3 regions of the Scandinavium manionii genome follow, and region 3 is predicted to be linked to each of the others. Evidence: predicted binding sites of a transcription regulator. Region 3 holds the regulator's gene; each other region holds the start of a gene.
The links. The regulator PhoB, encoded in region 3, activates phosphate uptake and scavenging genes when phosphate is short. The targets are predictions, from matches to a motif close to CTGTCATAAAACTGNCNNAT.
Positions count from the first base shown of each region.

Region 1: the regulator PhoB is predicted to act here: its motif matches at 5,405-5,424, upstream of kdgR (DNA-binding transcriptional regulator KdgR).
Region 2: the regulator PhoB is predicted to act here: its motif matches at 2,282-2,301, upstream of glpT (glycerol-3-phosphate transporter).

Region 1 covers NZ_JALIGC010000033.1:146,490-154,161, forward strand. The annotation lists gene rlmA (23S rRNA (guanine(745)-N(1))-methyltransferase) at 1-572, opposite strand, end outside; gene ftsI2 (peptidoglycan DD-transpeptidase FtsI2/PBP3(PARA)) at 635-2,368, opposite strand; gene cspE (transcription antiterminator/RNA stability regulator CspE) at 2,571-2,780, opposite strand; partial or broken gene MUU51_RS04635 (DUF2627 domain-containing protein) at 2,793-2,937, opposite strand; gene MUU51_RS04640 (YebO family protein) at 3,545-3,844, opposite strand; gene mgrB (PhoP/PhoQ regulatory lipoprotein MgrB) at 3,919-4,065, opposite strand; gene MUU51_RS04650 (YobH family protein) at 4,225-4,464, shown strand; gene kdgR (DNA-binding transcriptional regulator KdgR) at 4,522-5,313, opposite strand; gene MUU51_RS04660 (MFS transporter) at 5,491-6,864, shown strand; gene htpX (protease HtpX) at 6,927-7,672, opposite strand, start outside.
Region 2 covers NZ_JALIGC010000039.1:325,837-333,508, reverse strand. The annotation lists gene MUU51_RS16040 (LysR family transcriptional regulator) at 1-720, shown strand, start outside; gene glpT (glycerol-3-phosphate transporter) at 804-2,162, opposite strand; gene glpA (anaerobic glycerol-3-phosphate dehydrogenase subunit A) at 2,424-4,052, shown strand; gene glpB (glycerol-3-phosphate dehydrogenase subunit GlpB) at 4,042-5,289, shown strand; gene glpC (anaerobic glycerol-3-phosphate dehydrogenase subunit GlpC) at 5,286-6,476, shown strand; gene MUU51_RS16015 (nicotinamide mononucleotide deamidase-related protein YfaY) at 6,514-7,672, opposite strand, start outside.
Region 3 covers NZ_JALIGC010000040.1:780,435-788,106, reverse strand. The annotation lists gene sbcD (exonuclease subunit SbcD) at 1-711, opposite strand, end outside; gene phoB (phosphate response regulator transcription factor PhoB) at 1,021-1,710, shown strand; gene phoR (phosphate regulon sensor histidine kinase PhoR) at 1,732-3,027, shown strand; gene MUU51_RS21455 (hypothetical protein) at 3,111-3,443, opposite strand; gene brnQ (branched-chain amino acid transporter carrier protein BrnQ) at 3,435-4,754, shown strand; gene proY (proline-specific permease ProY) at 4,831-6,204, shown strand; gene MUU51_RS21440 (hypothetical protein) at 6,245-7,045, opposite strand; gene MUU51_RS21435 (MFS transporter) at 7,426-7,672, shown strand, end outside.

The DNA.
Region 1 (7,672 bases), on a different contig from region 3:
CGAATCTCGTCGTAGATAAGCCCTTTCAGTTCCATCAGATGTCGTGGTCCTGGCGTCGCGGTGATCACCACGCCACCCGGCTTCACAACTCGTTCCAGCTCCTGTGGATTACACGGGGCGTAAATTCGCACGACCGCATCCATGCAGGCATCGCTATAAGGCAGACGTTGGCTGGAGGCCACGCAAAACTCCACCTGAGAATAGCGCTTCGCGCCGTAACGCACGGCGATTTTGGATACGTCCAGGCCCCAGGTGTGCTCGGCGAGCGCCGCAAAGGCGTGCGTGTAATAGCCTTCGCCACAGCCAATATCGAGAATGTTTTTTGGTGAAGAATGTTTGAGAATGTCGCTGATGGCATCGCGCAGCGGCTGATAATGGCCCGCGTCAAGAAAGGCGCGACGTGCCTGCATCATTTCCGCGCTGTCACCCGGATCGCGCGACCGCTTGTGCTGCACCGGCAACAGATTAATGTACCCTTCTTTCGCCAGGTCGAACTGGTGACGCTGAGGGCAAATGTAGCTGTTGTTGTGGCGCTCAAGCGGCGCATGACAAAGAGGACAACTCCAGGACATGATGACTCCGATATCATTGAAAGGGCGAAAGTGTAACGCTATTCGCCCTTCAGGTGAATGGATTACCGCGCGGGAGCGAGTGTGTCGTTGTGATGCGTGACGATTAAGTTCGGTGAGCCAGGAGCCAGTCCGTCTGGCATCACGTTTTCGAGACGCAAAACGTCGCCCATGATTTGGCTGAATACCGGCGCGGCAACCGCACCACCGTAGTATTTACCATTCTCAGGATCGTTTATCACCACCACCAGCGCATATTTCGGGTTACTGGCCGGGGCGACACCTGCCGTGTAAGCAATATATTTGTCGATATATTTACCATCCGGACCGATTTTTTTCGCCGTCCCGGTTTTCACCGCCACGCGATAGTCATTAACTGCGGCCTTGATTCCGCCGCCGCCGGGCAGCGCCACGCTTTCCATCATGTGCTCTACCTGATGCACAATTTCATCAGACATGACCCGATGGCCCATCACTGGCGGATCGATACGCGTAATAGACAAGGGACGAGAGATCCCGAAGCCACCGATCGTCGCGTAAACGTGCGCCAACTGAAGCGGCGTGATCATCAGACCGTAGCCGAAGGAAAATGTCGCCCTGTCGAGCTTTCCCCAGGAACGACGATTCGGCAGAAAACCCTGGCTTTCACCGGTTAAGCCCAACCCGGTCGGTTGGCCAAAGCCGAAGCCTTTGTAGGTATCAAGCAGGCGTTGAATCGGCATCGCCAGAGAAAGATGCGACACGCCGGTATCACTCGATTTTTGCAGAATGCCGGTGAGGCTCAGCTCAGGGTAGTAGCCCACGTCACGAATGCGGTGACCATCCAGGGTGTACGGATGGGTATCAACCACGCTGTCAGGGCGAACAATACCCTGCTGCAATGCGGTCATGATGACCAAAGGTTTAACCGTTGAGCCCGGCTCAAAGGTGTCGCTGATCGCGCGGTTACGGAAATCATCCAGCGTGGCTTTTTCACGGTTGTTTGGGTTGAAATCCGGATAGCTTGCCATCGCCAAAATTTCGCCGGTATCAATTCGAATCAACACAGACGCACCGGATTCAGCTTTATTCCAGCGCACGGCGTTGTCCAGCGCATCTTCAGTGACCGTCTGCAAACGCTCATCAATGCTGAGTTGTAGGTTATGCGCAGGGACCGCGGCCTGTTCAGTCAGATTTTCAATCACGTTCCCATGGCGGTCTTTTCGCACCAGTCGCAGACCTGGTTTGCCCTGCATTTGCGCGTTAAAGCTTTTTTCAACGCCTTCAATGCCCTGGTCATCAATGTTGGTGAAGCCGATAAGATTGGCAGCAACGTGACCGGCAGGATAAAAACGGCGTGATTCTTCACGAAGATTAATGCCTGGTAGATGGAGTTTATCAATCCAGGCTGCCTGCTGCGGATCGACCTGACGCGCAAGATAAAGGAAACGGGAATGCGGATGCTGAGTGATTTTAGAAGTCAGATCAGACAATGAGGTGTGTAAGGCATTAGCCAGCGCCTGCCAGCGCGCGCTGTAACCGACGCCACCTTTCGAGAGCAGCGTTTGTGGATCAACCCAGATTGCGCTAACGGGTACGCTCACCGCCAACGGGCGCCCTTCTCTGTCGATGATCATCCCACGAGGAACATCGATGGGTTCTTCACGTAAAGAACGCATATCTTCTTGTTTTACCAGATTATCTGGCGAAATTATTTGTAGCCAACCTACGCGGGCCAACAGCAGCCCCAGACAACAACAAATACCTAAACACACCAGGCCAAAACGGACTGGGGTGAAGTGACGGCGATGGTTTTGCACTCCGGCTCCCGATTATGATTTACAACCCAATGATTTAACGTGAAAAGGGGTCGGGATGAGCGATAAACAATGCTAATAACGATGTGGTTTTGCAACAAAGCGCGACTGCGGGGGTCTGACGGACATACTCAGAAACAAATGTAAAAAGCCCCGCTAGTGCGAGGCTTTATGGCTGATGTCAAATGAGATCAGTGTATTCGAATCAGATAGCAGTTACGTTAACTGCAGCTGGGCCTTTCTGGCCGTCCTGAATTTCGAACTCAACGTTCTGGCCTTCAGCCAGAGTTTTGAAGCCGTTACCCTGGATTGCAGAGAAATGTACGAATACATCTTTGCTGCCGTCTGCAGGAGTAATGAAGCCAAAACCTTTAGACTCGTTGAACCACTTAACTTGACCTTTAATCTTTGCCATTTGCAAAATTCCTTAGAGTGTTTTCTTCGCCCGAGGGCACTTACATAGCTAAAACTGAGACATTACTGCATGAGGCACTAATATAAGGTTCGGCAGAGAAGCGGTATTCAACGACAACGTGTTTACTCAGGACTTCTTTACTGAAAATGCCACACATAGACAGAACTGTACCTCGTTTAACCCAAAACGTGTTATCACATACTACGTAAATAATGGCAAGCCATTTTTAAACATGTCTCGATCGGTCGCACATAACATCGCATTAAGCGATGATCATCTGCACAATTATGCGAAGTTTCATCACTTATCCGACCATCGACCATACCGTCACAAGCCCGTCAGACTGCGTATTTTTACGACTTTTTTACCATAGCTCAACGTGTTTACTTCTGCCAGTCTGTCTGCGTGCAAACGCAACATTTTCCTATAGTTAGACATTTTTGTGCATAAATATGCTTCAATCCTGGCCACTCTCACATATAAAGCGCAGACTAATCATCAATATTAAATATTATTGATGCTGCACCGTAATAATGAAAATTTGATGACAGCGCTTCATGATGGGGTAATAAAAACGTTTCGATAAATTGTGATAACGCTTTAATGGATAACGTAAAAGAATTAAAAACTTTTGAAGGAGAGCATGGACAAATAGCAAGAAGGGTATGAGACCAAAAAGTGATAAAGCATAATAATAAGTTATAGCAATGCATTACGAAATTGAGCATCCCGGCAGTCAATCTGTTCGACCACCGGGAAGGCTATCAGCGTTCCGCCACCAGACGGATAAAATCATCATCGCTGTCCTGCGGCTCTACCTGGACTTGTTCTGCAGGTTTCACCGGCGTTTCTTTCTCCGGTTCATTTGCTTCACACAGGCGACGCAGTAATGCATTTTGACGCTTTTGCTGATCCAGCAGCGCTTCCAGAAGTTCTATCTGTTCGTTTGCTCGCGAACTGGCGCGGTTTACGAAAAACCACAGGGCCAGCCCGATGACCAGTACCAGCAAGGAGATTGCCAGCGAGGCCAAATTCAGCATTCCGGAATTCATTAAATCAACCATTTCACCACCTCAAATTGGAGCCATCATTCTACCACTCGGCGGCATGAGGAAGGAAATCTCCTATGAGAAAATCTTTACCAGGGAATGAATTTATTGATGGTGCAAATACCGCTGAAAAATTGCACATCCTGATCGCACAACACGTTAATCATCTGAGTCCACAGTAATAGACAGGCAATCAGAAAGATAACCGCCAGGATGACCCACCGTAACTTTTTCACTCCACTCTCCGGGTAACCATATTTGTTAACAGATTAGCACGCTAACCTTAAACCGCGGCTAACTGTAATGGAGTCGCTTCATTTTAGGAATCATCGACTTGTTTCAGGGCATGAACGAACTACTCTATTGTACAGGAAGAAACAAAAACGAGGCATATGATGCGTTTTACGATTCGTGCAATTATTGTACTGGCTATTATTTGGATTGCTTTGCTTTCAACCGGCTACGGTGTGCTGATGGGCAGCACTGAAAACGTAGGCGGATTAGGATTACAGTGTAAATATCTCACCGCACGTGGTACCAGCACCGCGCAATATGTTCACACTGACAGCGGGATTATTGGCATTACTGACTGCCCTCTCCTGCGTAAAAGCACAACGGTTGTCGATAAGGGATAATCGTACACCACAAACATAGAACGCCGCTTATTGCGGCGTTTTTTATGGACGCGTTTCTCAGAATGGATAGTCGTTGTAACCCATCTGCTCAGAAATCTTACGCGCCGCCGTGTGCAGCATGCTGACGTACTCGTGCAGACGCTCCTCAGAGAAACGCAGAGTCGGGAAGGAAATGCTCAGCCCCGCAATCACCACGCCGAAGCGGTCAAACACCGGCACACCGATGCAACGCAGCCCCTCTTCCTGCTCTTCATTATCTTCGCCATAACCTTGCTCACGCACCACATCCAGCAGCGGTAACAGCTCTTCAGTATCGGCGATAGTCCGCTCGGTGCTGCGCTTATACTCAACGTGCTCGAGGATCTGTTTTACTTCCTCACGGTCACGCCACGCCAACAGCACTTTACCAATTGCCGTGCTGTACAGTGGATTGCGACGGCCAATGCGGGAGTACATTCGCAGGTTATACATTGAGTCAATTTTATGGATGTAGACGATGCTGTCTTCATCCAGCGCGCCCAGGTGAATGGTTTCTTTCGTCAAACGAGAAAGTTCACGCATCTGGATATCCGCACTGCGGATGAGATCGACGTTTTGCAGCGAGCGCGCACCCAGCTCAAACAGTTTCAGAGTCAAAGAGTATTTCTCTGATTCGCCTTCCTGTGCCACGTAGCCCAACGATTTCATGGTCTGTAAAAAGCGATAAACCGTGCTTTTTGACATCATTACGCGCTGTGAAAGCTCAGTTATCCCTATCTCACGCTCTTCGCCAAGCGCTTGCAAAATGCCAAAAACCTTCAACACCGAAGAGACAGAATCTGGCTGTTTATCCAAATCTGCAACTGCCATTTATCACCTCATCGCGACTGTTTTATAAAATTCAGAACTGTTTTTTATTATAATTTCGCGCGCCGTCCGCCGCAATCACTCTTCTGCATCTTCGTTACAAATCTGCGACATACTGCCGAATAATCAATGCTAAAATCATTATCTGCATAATGATTTCATTAAAGACGCATTTTTCACATGGAAAAAACAGCTCCTGATGGTTTGCCATTGCCGCAACGCTATGGCGCCATTCTGACGATCGTGCTTGGTATTTCGATGGCCGTCCTTGACGGTGCCATTGCCAACGTCGCCCTTCCCACTATTGCTACCGACCTTAACGCCTCTCCCGCCGCGTCTATCTGGATAGTTAACGCCTACCAAATCGCGATTGTTATCTCGCTGCTGACCCTGGCATTTCTCGGCGATATGTTCGGCTATCGCCGAATTTACAAATGCGGCCTGGTGGTCTTCACCTGCACGTCGCTGATTTGCGCCCTTTCGCACTCCCTGGAAATGCTGACGCTAGCCCGCGTGGCGCAGGGTCTGGGAGGCGCTGCGTTGATGAGCGTCAACACGGCGTTGATACGCCTCATTTATCCGCAGCGCTTTCTCGGTCGCGGGATGGGAATCAACTCGTTTATTGTGGCCGTTTCCTCTGCCGCAGGACCAACTATTGCCGCAGCAATTTTATCCGTGGCATCCTGGCAGTGGCTGTTCCTGATTAACGTCCCGATCGGGATCGTGGCGTTTGTTTTGGCCATGCGTTATCTGCCGTCTAACGGTGCCCGCAGCCAGGCATCACGTTTCGATCTGCCGAGTGCGGTCATGAACGCTTTAACCTTCGGTTTACTGATAACGGCACTCAGCAGCTTTGCCCAAGGGCAGTCTCTGCTACTGGTGCTGAGTGAAGTGGTGGCAATGCTGGTTATCGGCTTTTTCTTTGTGCGTCGCCAGTTGAAGCTGCCGGTGCCGCTACTGCCGGTTGATTTGCTACGTATTCCGCTATTTTCACTGTCTATCTGTACCTCGATTTGTTCTTTCTGCGCTCAAATGCTGGCCCTGGTTTCACTGCCTTTCTTCCTGCAATCGGTTATGGGCCGCAGTGAAGTTGAAACCGGTCTGCTGCTGACGCCGTGGCCGTTGGCCACCATGGTAATGGCCCCAATTGCAGGTTATCTCATCGAAAAGGTTCACGCCGGTTTCCTCGGTGCATTGGGTTTGGCGGTAATGGCATGCGGGCTGTTCGCGTTGGCACTGCTGCCCTCTTCGCCACAGGATATCGACATTGTCTGGCGCATGATGCTGTGCGGGGCCGGTTTTGGGTTATTCCAGTCTCCGAACAATCACACCATTGTGTCGTCTGCGCCGCGTAATCGCAGCGGTGGCGCAAGCGGAATGTTAGGTACTGCTCGTCTGCTGGGGCAAAGTACTGGCGCAGCACTGGTGGCGTTAATGTTTAATCTGTTTGGCACGCACGGGACGCACACTTCGCTTTTACTGGCAGGATCCCTTGCGGTTATCGCCGCCATTTTCAGTGGCCTTCGCGTCGCCCAGCCTCGGGCTGTCCCCTGATCCAGGCGTAAAAAAAGCGCCGCTGAGCGGCGCTTTGCTTTAAGGGTCGTGCTGTGAATTCGTTATTTCAGGTACTCGCCGCTACGCAGCGCTTCGATACGTTTGTCCAGCGGCGGGTGCGTCATGAACAGTTCGCTCATGGACTTCGCTTTGCCATTGATACAAAACGCCATCATGCTGCTGGCTTCCTGCGGTTCGTAACTGGTTTTCAGGCGCTGAAGCGCCGCAATCATTTTCTCGCGGCCCACGAGTTTGGCTGAACCGGCATCGGCGTGGAACTCTCGATGACGGGAGAACCACATGGTGATGATGCTGGCGAGAATACCGAACACCAGCTCCAGCACTGTCGCTACCGCAAAGTAAATCAGCGGGTTACCGTTGCTGCTTTCACCTTCATCACGGTTGCCGCCCAGGAAACCGGCCGCAATCTGCGCAATAACACGAGAAATAAAGATAACAAAAGTGTTCACGATGCCCTGAATCAGGGTCATGGTCACCATGTCACCGTTGGCGATGTGGCTGATTTCGTGCGCGATGACTGCTTCGGCCTCATCACGGCTCATGTTCTGCAACAAGCCCGTACTCACGGCAACCAACGACGCATCACGGCGTGCACCGGTCGCGAAGGCGTTGATATCCGGCGCGTGATACACTGCAACCTGCGGCATGGCAATACCCGCCTGGCGAGACTGCTGCGCGACGGTGTTCATCAGCCAGCGCTCAGTTTCATTGCGCGGCTGTTCTATAACCTCACCACCTACCGATTTCAGCGCCATCCATTTCGACATTAATAGCGACACAATCGAGC
Region 2 (7,672 bases), on a different contig from region 3:
AAAGCTATTCAACTCACGGCGGCAGGCGATCGGATCGTTGCCCATCTGCGCAACATCACTCGCGAAGTGAATGCCATTAAGGAGATAGCCTGGCAGGAGAAAAAGGACCCGGTGCGTACGTTACGTCTTGGCTGCTTTCCCAGCGTATGCGCCTGTATTTTGCCGGCGGTGATACGCTACTTCGAAAAACATCACCCGACGATCAAAATTATCCCCTATGAAGAGAACAGTGCCGCGATTATTGACTCACTGCGTAGTGAAAATATTGATGCGGGTTTTGTTCATTCTCCGGTAAAGGGAATGCATGCCGTCCCCGTCTATCAGGATAAATTTACCGTCGTGGTACCGGAGAGCCATCCTCTGGCGGCGAATGATATTGTTATGATTGACGCGCTGGCGGGTGAGCCGCTGATCGTCAGCAAAGGAGGTTATGAATTAAGCATCATGGCGTTATTTAAAGAGAGGAACATTGAACCGCTCGTTAAATATGAATTCAGCCATCCGGATACCGCCATCAGCTTTATTCGCCAGGGATTAGGTATTGCACTACTGCCTGAATTGACAATACAGACGATGGGACCCGATTTACGGTCAGTAGCGCTGGCCCCCACCTTTTACCGACAAATTTCGCTTCTGACCCGAGACCCTCCTGTGGAAGGCAGCCCGTCAGGTCTGCTTCAGGCCTGTATGAAAACATTAACGGCAGAAGAAAAAATATAAACACTGCACCCGGCTCCGCTGTCTTCCGCGTTTAAGGTGCAGTGGGTCATCACGCCACAGGTCAGTCGGCATCCACGGCGGCATTATCCGCCGTGACGTTTGTTCAGCAACGCTGCGTGATGACGTTTTTCGCCGACCATCACCACTAGCAGTAAAATCACCGCCAGCACACTGCCGCCAATCATCACCATAAAGCCGCCATCCCAGCCGAAGAAATCGACGGTATAACCGACAATCGCACTCGCCGCCACGGAACCACCGAGATAGCCAAACAGCCCGGTAAAGCCCGCTGCCGTGCCCGCTGCTTTCTTCGGTGCCAGCTCAAGCGCATGCAGACCAATCAGCATCACCGGGCCGTAAATCAGGAAGCCGATGACAATCATACAAGCCATATCCACCCCCGGATTACCCGGCGGGTTGAGCCAGTAAACGATGGTTGCAATGGTCACCAGAATCATAAAGAACACGCCGGTCGCCCCGCGATTGCCACGGAACACTTTGTCCGACATCCAGCCACACAGCAGCGTGCCCGGGATCCCCGCATATTCATACAGGAAATACGCCCACGAGGATTTATCCAGTGCGAAATGCTTCACTTCTTTCAGGTAGGTTGGAGACCAGTCAAGAATGCCGTAGCGCAGCAGATAGACAAACACGTTGGCGACGGCGATGTACCACAACAGCTTGTTCGGCAGCACGTACTGCATGAAAATCTGCTTCGCGGTCAGCTCTTCTTCATTCTTCTCGCTGTAGTCGTCCGGGTAATCGTTTTTATACTCTTCGATAGGCGGTAGCCCGCAGGACTGCGGCGTGTCACGCATCAGCGCAAAGGCAACAATTGCCACCAGGATCGCGCCGAATGCAGGCATATACAGTGCCGCATGCCAGTCGTTAAACCACGCCATCCCCAACAGGAACAGCAGTGGTGGCAGCCCGCCGCCGACGTTATGCGCGCAGTTCCACACTGAGACAATCCCGCCGCGCTCTTTCTGCGACCACCAGTGCACCATCGTGCGCCCGCACGGCGGCCAGCCCATCCCCTGGAACCAACCGCACACGAACAGCAGAACGAACATCACCATAATGCTCGACGTTGCCCACGGCACGAAGCCCATGAACAGCATTACTGCCGCCGCGAGAATCAGTCCTGCAGGCAGGAATACACGCGGATTCGAGCGATCAGAGATCGAGCCCATAATGAATTTCGAAAAGCCATAAGCGATGGAAATTCCTGACAGTGCAAAGCCTAAATCACCGCGCGAAAAACCCTGTTCAATAAGGTAAGGCATTGCTAACGCGAAGTTTTTGCGTACCAGATAGTAGGCGGCATAACCGAAGAAAATCCCGAGGAAAATTTGCCAGCGCAGGCGGCGATAGTGAGCATCTATTTGCGCATCAGGCAATCGCGCGATATGCGCGGCAGGTTTGAAAATACTGAGCATTGTAGCCTCCGTGGCCATCGTTATCAGAAGGACGTCTCCGGCGCGAGCAGCTCGCGGTGCGCCATTGCGGCTGGATGGTAGGAAAAGTGTTGTCTATATACTGTGAAACGTCGCACAGAATGTTACATATTTATGACAAACATTCCATTATGAGCACGGAATCACGTTTCACTTTCGATTTATGCTCGAATATGCTCGATATCAAACAAACCATATTCTTAATGTGGCTAAATGGAAGAAAACGAACATTGAGGGATCAGTATGAGTTTCTCTACCTCCAGCGAAGCCGATGTCATCATCATCGGCGGCGGGGCCACCGGGGCCGGGATCGCCCGGGACTGCAGCCTGCGCGGACTTAAGGTCATCCTGGTCGAACGGAATGATATCGCCACCGGCGCCACCGGGCGCAATCACGGCCTGCTGCACAGCGGCGCACGATACGCGGTGACGGATGCGGAATCAGCCCGGGAATGCATCGCGGAAAACGCGATTTTGAAACGCATTGCGCGCCACTGTATCGAGGCCACGGAAGGGCTGTTCATCACCCTGCCGGAAGACTCCCTCGATTATCAGCATCAGTTTATTGAAGCCTGCCTCGCGGCGAATATTCCCGCCCAACCGTTAACGCCAGCTCAAGCCCTAACGCTGGAGCCTGCGGTGAATCCCAATCTTATTGGCGCGGTCAGCGTTCCCGATGGCACCGTCGATCCGTTCCGTCTCACCGCAGCCAATATGCTCGATGCACGCGAACACAGGGCGGTCATCCGTACCGGCAGCGAGATCACCGGCCTGATTCGCCGGGGCGATCGCGTATGCGGCGTGACAATATGGGACCGCACGCGTCACGCCAGCGAAAACTTACATGCCCAGGTCGTGGTCAATGCGGGCGGTATCTGGGGCCAGCGCATCGCCGAATATGCCGATTTAAGCGTGCGTATGTTCCCGGCCAAAGGCTCGCTGCTTATCTTCGAAAACCGCATCAACCAGCACGTCATCAACCGCTGCCGCAAACCTGCCGACGCCGACATTCTGGTGCCCGGCGACACCATATCCCTGATTGGCACCACCTCCACACACATTGACTATCGTGACATCGACGACAACCGGGTCACGGCGGCGGAAGTGGACATTCTGCTGCGCGAAGGCGAAAAGCTGGCCCCGTCCATCGCCACCACCCGCATTCTGCGCGCATACTGCGGTGTGCGACCGCTGGTCGCCAGCGACGATGATCCGAGTGGGCGTAATGTCAGTCGCGGCATTGTGCTGCTCGATCACGCCGTGCGTGACGGGCTGGAAGGGTTTATCACTATCACCGGCGGTAAGTTGATGACCTACCGTTTAATGGCGGAAATGGCCACCGATGCGGTCTGTCGCAAGCTGAATCACAACGCCCCCTGTACCACCGCGGATACTCCCCTGCCCGGCTCTCAGGATCCAACCGAGAAAACGCTGCATAAAATTGTCTCGCTACCCGCACCGCTACGCGGTTCAGCGGTATACCGCCATGGTGACCGCACCCCCGCATCGATTGGTGATTCCCGCCTGAAGCGCAGCCTGGTGTGTGAGTGTGAGTCGGTCACCGCCGGCGAGGTGCAGTACGCGGTGGAAAATCTTGGCGTGAAAAACTTGCTCGATTTACGCCGCCGTACCCGCGTGGGCATGGGCACCTGTCAGGGGGAACTGTGCGCCTGTCGCGCCGCCGCGCTATTGCACCGCTATCAGGTCACCACGCCTGCGCAGTCGCTGACTCAACTTTCTGAATTTTTAAACGAGCGCTGGCGTGGCGTGCAACCCATCGCCTGGGGCGATGCATTACGTGAAAGCGAATTTACCCGTTGGGTGTGGCAAGGGCTGTGCGGTCTGGAAAAGGAGCATCACGATGAACGTTGATACCGTCATTATTGGCGGCGGGCTGGCAGGTTTGCTGTGCGGATTGTCGCTCACCCGACAAGGGCTGCGCTGCGCCATTATCAGCCGCGGCCAGAGCGGGCTGCATTTCTCGTCAGGCTCGATGGATTTACTGGCCCATTGTGTAACCCGCACGCCACGAGAAGCGCTGGATGCGCTGCGCCAGAGCGAACCGGGTCATCCTTACAGCCTGATCGGCACCACTCAAGTGCTCGACTATGCGCAGCAAACCGAAACGCTGCTGCGCGACTGCAACATTGCCATGCATGGCTGCGTCGACCAACCGCATCAGCGCATCACGCCCATCGGCACGCTGCGTCAGGCGTGGCTCACACCGCCCGATATCGCACTCGCGCCGCACAAAGGGGAACGCGTCACCGTGGTGGGCATCAGCGGCTTCCTTGATTTTCAGCCGCATCTGGTGGCGGCCTCGCTGGAGAAAATGGGCGTTGAGGCCCGCGTGTGTGAAATTGATCTCCCGCAGCTCGACCTGTTACGTGACAACGCCTCTGAATTTCGCTCGGTGAATCTGGCACGACTGCTTGACGACGACGGACAGTGGCGCAGCCTGCACGATGCCCTACAGCCCCACGCGCAGGTGAGCGACAGACTATTACTGCCTGCCTGTTTTGGTTTGAATGACGATGGCCTCTGGCGCTGGCTGAATGAAACGCTTCCTTGCCCACTTTCGCTGCTGCCAACGCTGCCGCCGTCGGTGCCGGGCATTCGGCTGCATACGGCATTGCAGCGCCAGTTCATCAAAAACGGCGGCATGTGGCTGGCGGGCGACGTCGTCACCGATGTGATTCACGACGGCCAAAATATCTCCGCCATCACCACCCGAAACCACGGCGACGTGCCGTTCCGGACGCGCTTTGCCGTACTCGCCAGCGGCAGCTTTTTCAGTAATGGCCTGATTGCCAGCCGCGAAGACGTTATCGAACCGGTACTCGGGCTGGATGTGCAGCAATCCTCGCCGCGAGAAAGCTGGACCCACGGGGATTTCTTTGAACCGCAGCCGTGGCAGCGCTTTGGCGTGCAGGTCGACGCCACGCTGCGCCCACGGCGCAACGGACAACGCTTCAACAATCTGTTTGCCATTGGTGGCGTGCTCGGGGGCTTTGATGGCATTTCACAGGGCTGCGCAGGCGGCGTCAGCGCCGTCACCGCCCTGCACGCAGCGCGTCAGATTGCCGAACTTGCCGGAGGCTGCTCATGAGCGATACCCGTTTTGACAGCTGTATCAAATGCACGGTCTGCACCACGGCATGCCCGGTGAGTCGTGTGAACCCGCGTTATCCTGGCCCTAAACAGGCCGGGCCGGACGGTGAACGCCTGCGGCTAAAAGACGGCGCGCTGTATGACGACGCGCTGAAATACTGCATCAACTGCAAGCGCTGTGAAGTGGCCTGCCCGTCAGACGTGCAGATTGGCGACATTATTCAGCGCGCGCGGGCGCAGTTCAGCCTGCAAAAACCGACGCTGCGAGATGCTATCCTCAGCCACACCGATTTGATGGGCACGCTGTCGACGCCGTTTGCGCCGATCATTAACGCCACCACCGGGCTGAAACCGGTACGCAGGTTGCTTGATACGGCGCTGAAAATCGATCATCGCCGCACGCTGCCGAAATACGGTTTAGGCACCTTCCGTCGCGGGTATCGCCAGGTGGCGAAACAGCAGGCGCAGTACGACGAACAGGTGGCGTTTTTCCACGGCTGCTACGTCAATTACAACCATCCGCAGCTCGGCAAAGATTTGATCCGCGTGCTGAATGCGATGGGCGTCGGCGTGCAACTGCTGGAAAAAGAGAAGTGCTGCGGCGTGCCGCTGATTGCCAACGGTTTTATCGATAAAGCGCGCAAACAGGCGCAGGTCAACGTCGCTTCGCTGCGTAACGCGGTGCTGGAAAAGCGGCTTCCGGTCATCGCCACCTCGTCGACCTGCACCTTCACCCTGCGCGATGAATACCCGCATCTGCTGGATATCGATAATCACGATGTGCGCGACAATATTGAACTGGCTACCCGTTGGTTGTGGAAACAACTGGATAGCGGAAAGACGTTACCGCTCAGACGATTGCCGCTGAAAGTGGTGTACCACACGCCGTGTCACATGGAAAAAATGGGCTGGGGGATTTATACCCTGGAACTGCTGCGGCGCATTCCGGAGCTTGAAGTGGTGGTGCTGGATTCACAGTGCTGCGGGATTGCCGGGACGTACGGCTTTAAATCCGAAAACTACAACGCTTCGCAGGCCATTGGCGCCCCGCTGTTCCGCCAGATTGAAGACAGCGGTGCGGATGTCGTGATCACCGACTGCGAGACCTGTAAATGGCAAATCGAGATGTCCACAAGCAAACGTTGTGAACATCCGATTTCATTGCTGGCGCAGGCGCTGTTGTGATTCACGCGCCGGGAAAATCCGGGCACGCATTGAGGCCTCAGACGGGCAGGAACAGATCCTCCACCACGTTGACCCATCCGTGATCGCTGACGATGTCTTTGCCATTCAGCCAGCGGCGCAGAATATTCAGGGCCATCATCGCGCACACTTCCTGGCGCACCGCCACGCTGTGACGCGAAGTGCTGAATTTCACCTGCAGGGCATGCGTGCCCTCCGGTGTGGAAAGCGCAAAATTAATGTGATGCTGTTCCAGGCCGCTAACGGCCAGCGCCAGTCCGGCAAAATGATTCACGCGGCGTTCTGCGGTCCAGTGCGCGGTCTGAGCCAGGGTTTCCTCCTGACACGGCACCACTTCACTCGCCAGCAGCGGCGCGGATTCTCGCCCAAGCTGTAACGCGATAAGTCCGGAAGTGAACTGCTCGCTGAGGGTGATGCTCAACTTGCTGTCCTGCAGCGTGCGCGCGATTTGCGCCGCCAGCCCTTCGGTGCCTTCAAAAATCAGACTTTCGCCCGCCACCTTCTGCACTTCCGGCCACAGCTTCAGCATTGCGTCTCGCTCCGAGGCAGGCCCCGTCAGCTTCAGCTCAATAATTGGCATTGATGAGCGATAGCCCATGGTCACGCCCGGCGGCAGGATCAGGTGATCCAGGCTCTGGGCCAGATCGCTTTCGGAACGCCCGAACGTCGTCAGACGCAAGCACAGCGGCGGTTCCGGCAGCGTAAAGCGCTCGCGCAGGCGCGGCACAATCTGGTCGGCAACCATCACTTTAAATTCGGACGGCACGCCCGGCGTGAAGAACATCAGGCAGCGATTAAGCTGTACCGCGAATCCGCAGGCGGTGCCGACCGGATTATCGATAAGTTCGGCGCTGGCGGGAATTTCGGCCTGTTTACGATTGCTCGGGGCCATGATGCGCCCGCGGTCGCTGAAAAATTTCTCCATCTCTGCAAGCCATTCTTCGTGCAGCACCAGCCCTTCACCTTTAGCGGTGGCAGCGGCCAGCGCGCTGAGATCGTCACTGGTCGGCCCCAGCCCGCCATTGACGATCAGAATATCGGCATGCTGACTGCGTTCACGCAGCACGGACACCAGTGCGTCGAGGCTGTCACCAACCGTATTGCGCCGCGTTAACGGCAATCCCTGGGTAAATAAGTAGTCGGCAAGCCACGCCGCATTGGTGTCAATGATTTGACCA
Region 3 (7,672 bases):
GTAGCGAATGTGCTCGCTGCCGCCAATTTTTTGCGCCCGATGGATGTGGCCGAGGGCAATGTAGTCCACCGGCGGGAAGTTCTGCGCCGGGAAGGCGTCGAGCGTGCCGATATAAATGTCACGTACCGCGTCACTTTTACTGGCGCCGACGGTAGTCAGATGGCCACTGGCGATGATTGGCAGCGGGCGATCGCCACGTAGTTCGCAAGCCTGCTGATATTGCTGCTGATAGTAATCAGTGATGGCCTGTAATAAATGTTGCTGCTTTTCCCCGGCGGAGGAACCGGCCTGGCTGACGATGACATCGCGTGGACGCAGAAACGGCACCGGGCAGAAAATCGCCCCAGGGGTTCCATCGCGATGGTTGAGCACGCAAGGGGCCATCCCGCTTCCGGCGACCACGGTGGTGTTCAGGAACGCGAGAATATCGCGGGATTCGTTGAGCGTGGCGACGGAATCATGGTTCCCCGCCAGCACCACCAGATGACAGCCGGTTTGCTGCAATTTCACCACGAAACGGTTGTAGAGTTCGCGCGCGTAGCTCGGCGGTGAACCGGTGTCGAAGATATCACCGGCCACGATAATGGCATCCACCTCGTTCGCCTGTGCGGTTTCCAGCAGCCAGTCGAGAAAAGCATCGTGCTCAGCGGCACGGCTTTTACTGTAGAAATTCTGGCCGAGGTGCCAGTCGGAGGTGTGTAGGATGCGCATAGTGGGCCCGTGGCTGAAAAGCGAGGCCGTCATTATATACCCTAAATAATTCGAGTTGCATCGAAGCGGCAAGCTTGCTTCCCCCCTGGAGCATAGATAACTATGTGACTGGGGGGGCAAGCGCAGCCAATGAAGAGGCAGCTGGAAATATGACGGGTAAAAACATTTAGGGATAACAGGGCGATGACCGCAGTCATTCAGTGTAATAATGTGAAAAGGCTCTATCATAAATCTGTCATAAATCTGACGCATACTTACGCCGAATAAGACGCCGCTTACAGGCACATGACTAATAACACAGGATTTATAATGGCGAGACGTATTCTGGTCGTTGAAGATGAAGCCCCAATTCGCGAAATGGTGTGCTTCGTCCTGGAGCAAAATGGCTTTCAGCCTGTAGAAGCAGACGATTATGACAGTGCTGTAAACCAACTGAACGAACCGTGGCCTGATTTAGTCTTGCTCGACTGGATGCTGCCAGGTGGCTCGGGCATTCAGTTTATCAAACACCTCAAGCGTGAAGCGTTAACGCGCGATATTCCTGTGGTGATGCTGACCGCGCGTGGCGAAGAAGAAGATCGCGTGCGGGGCCTGGAAACCGGCGCCGACGATTACATCACCAAGCCTTTCTCCCCGAAAGAGCTGGTGGCCCGTATCAAAGCTGTCATGCGCCGTATCTCGCCGATGGCGGTAGAAGAGGTTATCGAAATGCAGGGCCTGAGCCTTGACCCTTCTTCCCACCGCGTCATGACCGGTGAAAACCCGCTGGACATGGGGCCGACCGAGTTTAAACTGCTGCACTTCTTTATGACTCATCCGGAGCGCGTATACAGCCGCGAACAGCTGCTGAATAACGTCTGGGGAACGAATGTGTATGTAGAAGACCGGACGGTGGATGTTCACATTCGTCGTCTGCGTAAAGCGCTGGAACACAGTGGTCACGACAGAATGGTACAAACCGTTCGCGGCACGGGTTATCGTTTCTCCGCCCGTTTCTGACAATTGACTGGAGTGTGACCCGTGCTTGAACGGCTGTCATGGAAAAGGCTGGTTTTTGAGCTGATCCTCTGTTGTATTCCGGCCCTCATTCTGGGGGCGCTATTCGGGTATTTGCCATGGTTCTTACTGGCGGCGGTGACCGGGCTACTTATCTGGCATTTCTGGAATTTACTGCAACTTTCATGGTGGCTATGGGTTGACCGCAGCATGACGCCACCGCCGGGCAAAGGCAGCTGGGAGCCGCTGCTGTATGGGCTGCACCAGATGCAGATGCGTAATAAAAAGCGCCGTCGTGAGCTGGGGAGCCTGATCAAACGCTTTCGTAGTGGCGCTGAATCGCTGCCTGATGCGGTGGTGCTGACCACCGAAGAAGGGGCCATGTTCTGGTGTAACGGCCTGGCCCAGCAGCTGCTGAATCTACGCTGGCCGGACGATAACGGTCAGAACATCCTTAACCTGCTGCGCTACCCTGAATTTTCCCGCTATCTCAAATCTCGCGATTTCACCCGGCCGCTCAACCTGGTGCTCAACACCGGGCGACATCTGGAAATTCGCGTCATGCCCTACAGTGAAAAACAGCTGCTGCTGGTGGCACGTGACGTTACTCAGATGCACCAGCTGGAAGGCGCCCGCCGCAATTTCTTCGCCAACGTCAGCCATGAATTACGCACGCCGTTGACGGTGCTGCAGGGCTATCTGGAGATGATGCAGGAGCAAGCGCTGGAAGGCGCGCCGCGTGAAAAAGCGCTGCACACCATGCGTGAGCAAACCCAGCGTATGGAAGGCCTGGTGCGCCAACTGCTTACGCTGTCACGCATCGAGGCGGCTCCGCTGGCGGCATTGAATGAAACTATCGACGTGCCAATGATGCTCAGGGTGATTGAGCGCGAGGCGCAGACTCTCAGCCATAAGAAGCACATTCTGCATTTCGACATTGAGGATTCACTGCAGGTGCTTGGCAGCGAGGAGCAGTTGCGCAGTGCGATGTCGAATCTGGTGTATAACGCGGTGAATCATACGCCGGAAGGCACTGAAATCACCGTGCGCTGGCAGCGCGAGCCGCACGGCGTATTGTTCAGCGTGGAAGATAACGGTCCTGGCATCGCGCCGGAGCATATTCCGCGCCTGACGGAACGCTTCTACCGCGTCGATAAAGCCCGCTCGCGGCAAACCGGCGGCAGTGGTCTGGGGCTGGCAATCGTGAAACATGCGGTAAATCATCACGAAAGTCGCCTTGATATCGAAAGCACGCCGGGTAAAAACACCCGCTTCAGTTTCTTACTGCCGGAACGTTTGATTGCCAAAAAAAGCGTCTGATGATTCGGGTGTCAGGAAAGATTGACAAAGACCGGCGCAAGCCGGTTTTTTTGCTTTCCAGTTAACCAAGCGGTGGATAATTATCAAACGCCTGTTGCTTTTTTGTTCGCATGATTAGCCAGAGGTTTTTCTAATATCTGGTCAATCATGCTAACTCGAAACTCGATATTGCTATAATCCTCTGGTTTTGCGATCCCTTGTTGCTTTAAAACGTTATAAGCGTTTAAATTGCCCCCAATGCAGTCGCGGTCTGACTGCTTTCGCGCGCTAAACCCAATAACAATTCTTCGTGCGTGATTATCGGGAGTATTTCCCACTGCTTTGTTCGCTCTTGCCGTTGTTCTGTTCCACTGGAATAAATCGACGCTTTTACTTTCAACACCACATCCACAGGCAGTAAAGAGTTTATGACCCATCAGTTAAAATCTCGCGATATCATCGCCCTGGGCTTTATGACCTTTGCGTTGTTCGTTGGCGCAGGCAACATTATTTTCCCTCCTATGGTGGGTTTGCAGGCTGGCGAACACGTCTGGACGGCGGCCTTTGGTTTCCTGATTACGGGCGTTGGCCTGCCGGTTCTGACTATCGTTGCATTGGCGAAGGTCGGCGGTGGCGTTGACAGTCTCAGCACGCCAATCGGTAAAGTGGCCGGTATTCTGCTGGCAGTGGTGTGTTATCTCGCCGTCGGGCCGCTGTTCGCCACGCCGCGTACCGCAACCGTTTCTTTCGAAGTAGGCATCGCGCCGCTGACGGGTGACGGCGCACTGCCGCTGCTTATCTACAGCATTATCTATTTCGCGCTGGTCATTCTGGTTTCACTGTATCCGGGCAAACTGCTCGATACGGTGGGTAACTTCCTGGCACCGCTGAAAATTATCGCCCTGGTGGTGCTGTCCGTGGCTGCCCTGATGTGGCCGGCAGGCTCCATTAGCCATGCGCTGGATGCCTACCAGACCGCGCCGTTCTCCAACGGTTTCGTCAACGGCTACCTGACCATGGATACCCTTGGCGCAATGGTATTCGGCATCGTTATCGTTAACGCCGCACGTTCTCGCGGTGTGACCGAAGCGCGTTTGCTGACTCGTTACACCGTCTGGGCGGGCCTGATGGCGGGCGTCGGCCTGACGCTGCTGTACCTGGCGCTGTTCCGTCTGGGTTCAGACAGCGCGACGCTGGTCGATCAGAACGCCAACGGCGCCGCTATCCTGCACGCATACGTTCAGCACACCTTTGGTGGGGCAGGCAGCTTCCTGCTGGCAGCGTTGATTTTCATCGCCTGCATGGTAACGGCGGTTGGCCTGACCACAGCGTGTGCCGAGTTCTTCTCTCAGTACCTGCCGCTGTCTTATCGTTCACTGGTCTTTATCCTCGGTCTGTTCTCGATGGTGGTGTCCAATCTGGGCCTCAGCCACTTGATTCAGATTTCGGTTCCGGTGCTGACAGCGATTTATCCGCCATGTATCGCACTGGTGGTATTAAGTTTTACCCGCGGTTGGTGGCATAATTCGTCCCGCGTGATTGCCCCGGCGATGTTTATCAGCCTGGTGTTCGGTCTGCTGGACGGTGTTAAAGCCTCTGCATTCGCCGATATTCTGCCAGCCTGGACCGCGCATTTGCCGCTGGCTCAGCAAGGTCTGGCCTGGCTGATGCCGACTATCGTTGCCGCCGTTCTGGCAATGGGATGGGATCGCGCAGCAGGCCGTCAGGTGACCTCCAGCGCGCATTAATTAGCGGGCGAGGATTGAAATTAACCACGGGGCCATTGGCTCCGTGGTTTTGTTTTTTGTACAGGCAGTGGAATTTATGGAAACCAACAACAAGCTAAAGCGTGGGCTAACCGCCCGTCACATCCGCTTTATGGCGCTCGGATCGGCAATTGGTACTGGTCTTTTTTATGGCTCGGCAGACGCCATCAAAATGGCCGGTCCCAGCGTGCTGCTGGCGTATCTTATTGGCGGCGTTGCCGCTTACATCATCATGCGCGCACTTGGCGAAATGTCGGTGCACAACCCGTCTGCCAGCTCGTTTTCTCGCTATGCGCAGGACAACTTAGGCCCGCTCGCGGGTTACATCACCGGCTGGACCTACTGTTTTGAAATCCTGATCGTGGCCATCGCTGACGTCACCGCGTTCGGCATTTACATGGGCGTCTGGTTCCCGGCGGTACCGCACTGGATTTGGGTGCTGAGCGTCGTGTTGCTGATTTGCTCCATCAACCTGATGAGCGTGAAGGTCTTTGGCGAGCTGGAATTCTGGTTCTCGTTCTTTAAAGTCGCCACCATTATCGTAATGATCGTCGCCGGTTTCGGCATCATCATTTGGGGGATAGGCAACGGCGGGCAGCCAACCGGCATCCACAATCTGTGGAGCAACGGCGGATTCTTCAGTCATGGCTGGCTCGGTATGGTGATGTCACTGCAAATGGTGATGTTCGCCTACGGCGGGATTGAAATCATCGGCATCACCGCCGGTGAAGCGAAAGACCCGCAGACCTCCATTCCGCGTGCGATTAACTCCGTGCCGATGCGTATCCTGGTGTTCTATGTGGGCACGCTGTTTGTGATCATGTCGATTTACCCATGGAACCAGGTCGGCACCAGCGGTAGCCCGTTCGTGATGACCTTCCAGCACATGGGGATTACGTTTGCCGCAGGCATCCTGAACTTCGTGGTGCTGACCGCGTCGCTGTCGGCGATTAACTCTGATGTCTTTGGTGTGGGCCGTATGCTGCACGGCATGGCGGAGCAGGGCAGTGCGCCGAAGGTGTTCGCTAAAACCTCGCGTAACGGCGTGCCGTGGGTGACGGTGGCGGTCATGACCGTCGCGCTGCTGCTGGCGGTGTATCTGAACTATATCATGCCGGAAAATGTGTTCCTGGTGATTGCCTCCCTGGCAACGTTCGCCACCGTCTGGGTGTGGATAATGATCCTGCTGTCACAAATTGCGTTCCGCCGTCGTCTGTCGCCGGAAGAGCTGAAGGACCTGAAGTTTAAAGTCCCTGGCGGCGTGTTCACCACGATCGTCGGCCTGCTGTTCCTGGTGTTTATCATCATGCTGATTGGCTGGCATCCGGACACCCGCATTTCGCTGTACGTTGGATTCGCGTGGATTGTGCTGCTGCTGATTGGCTGGCAGTTCAAAACGCGTCGCGACCGTCAACTGTCCAGCGCGCAATAATGTCAGGCCCGGCGGCATTCGCCGCTGGGTTTGCCTCGCCTCAGAACTGGTATTTATAGGCTAACAAAAAGCGTTTATCGGGATCGGCGATATAGGTATTGTTATCCTGGATATAGGTCATAGCCCTGAACGAGTGATGAGTGTTGATCGAATAGCCCGCGCCTATCCCGCCAAAATAACCAGAATAATTGTCTCCGGCATCGTTCTTCGAACCATAAGAGCCTGCCATAAACGCCATCAGTCGCCACTGAGTGGACAACGGTTTAAGCACAAAAGCACCCAGATAACCGCTGCTACCGGAGATATCCGTAGGGGCGAAACCATTCTCAGGCGAAGGTGAGCCATTAAATCCCTCTTGTGAACAGGCATCCTGTGCCCGACGACTGCACTCTACTGCATCACCCGTATTATAGGTATAACCTGCCATGGGGAAGATCTGAAAACCGGCAGGTTCAATACCGAAATAACTCAGAGGCAGGAATGTGCCGATCGAGTAGTTGGTCTGTGATGCGCCGTTAGAGAAATCATTCTTGCCGATATTGAAATTAAAAATACCAATCGGAAATAACCATGAACCCCCGACCCGCCACTCAGACGCATCACTGTTGATCCTGGCGTTGATTTTACGGGCGTCATCCAGCGCAAGAGATCCAGAAAACGTTACATCGCTGTCATCAAAATCATAATCATCGGACCAGGACACCCCCACCTGTGTTGTTACTCGGGTAGGATCATCGTCGGATTTTTCGCTATTCGTTTTTACGGTGCCTGCTTTTCCAAACGTTGCGCTGGAGAAACTTCCAAGAGCAACGATCAATACTGATAACAGCGTTGTACGCATACATTCACCCAGATTTGTTATGTCAGATACGGATGTGACCAGCAATATTCCTTATCGCTCATAATGTTAACTATATAGGCAGATTGCCTTTTCTGCCGGAACTCCGCGTAAACTTCGTCATTTCTATATTCAGTGAGATGAGATGAGATGACATGACTGATAAATGTGGCACTGTTCACGGAACAGACATCCTGGCTGACCAACCCGGATCCTCCTGAATTGGCCCGCCGCCGCCGCCAGGCTGACGTGACGCTGGATTCATGCGTGAGGCTCATGAATCAATGCAGTAAATGCACTTATTTTGCCCTCTGAAATCACGCACTCTCAAGGTTGATGAAAAGTTAAATGTGTTAGCTTTCATGTTAACTACGGAGGGCGAGATGCCTTATTCTGCTGACAACGCGTCGTTCCGCGCAAAGGCTATGGCGATTTTGCGCGTCACGTCGGGAAACTTTCTGGAACAGTTCGACTTCTTCCTGTTCGGCTTTTACGCCACCTACATTGCCCACACATTTTTCCCTGCTGAAAGCGAATTCGCATCGTTAATGATGACCTTTGCCGTGTTCGGAGCCGGGTTCTTGATGCGCCCCATTGGCGCCGTGGTGCTCGGGGCCTGGATTGATAAAG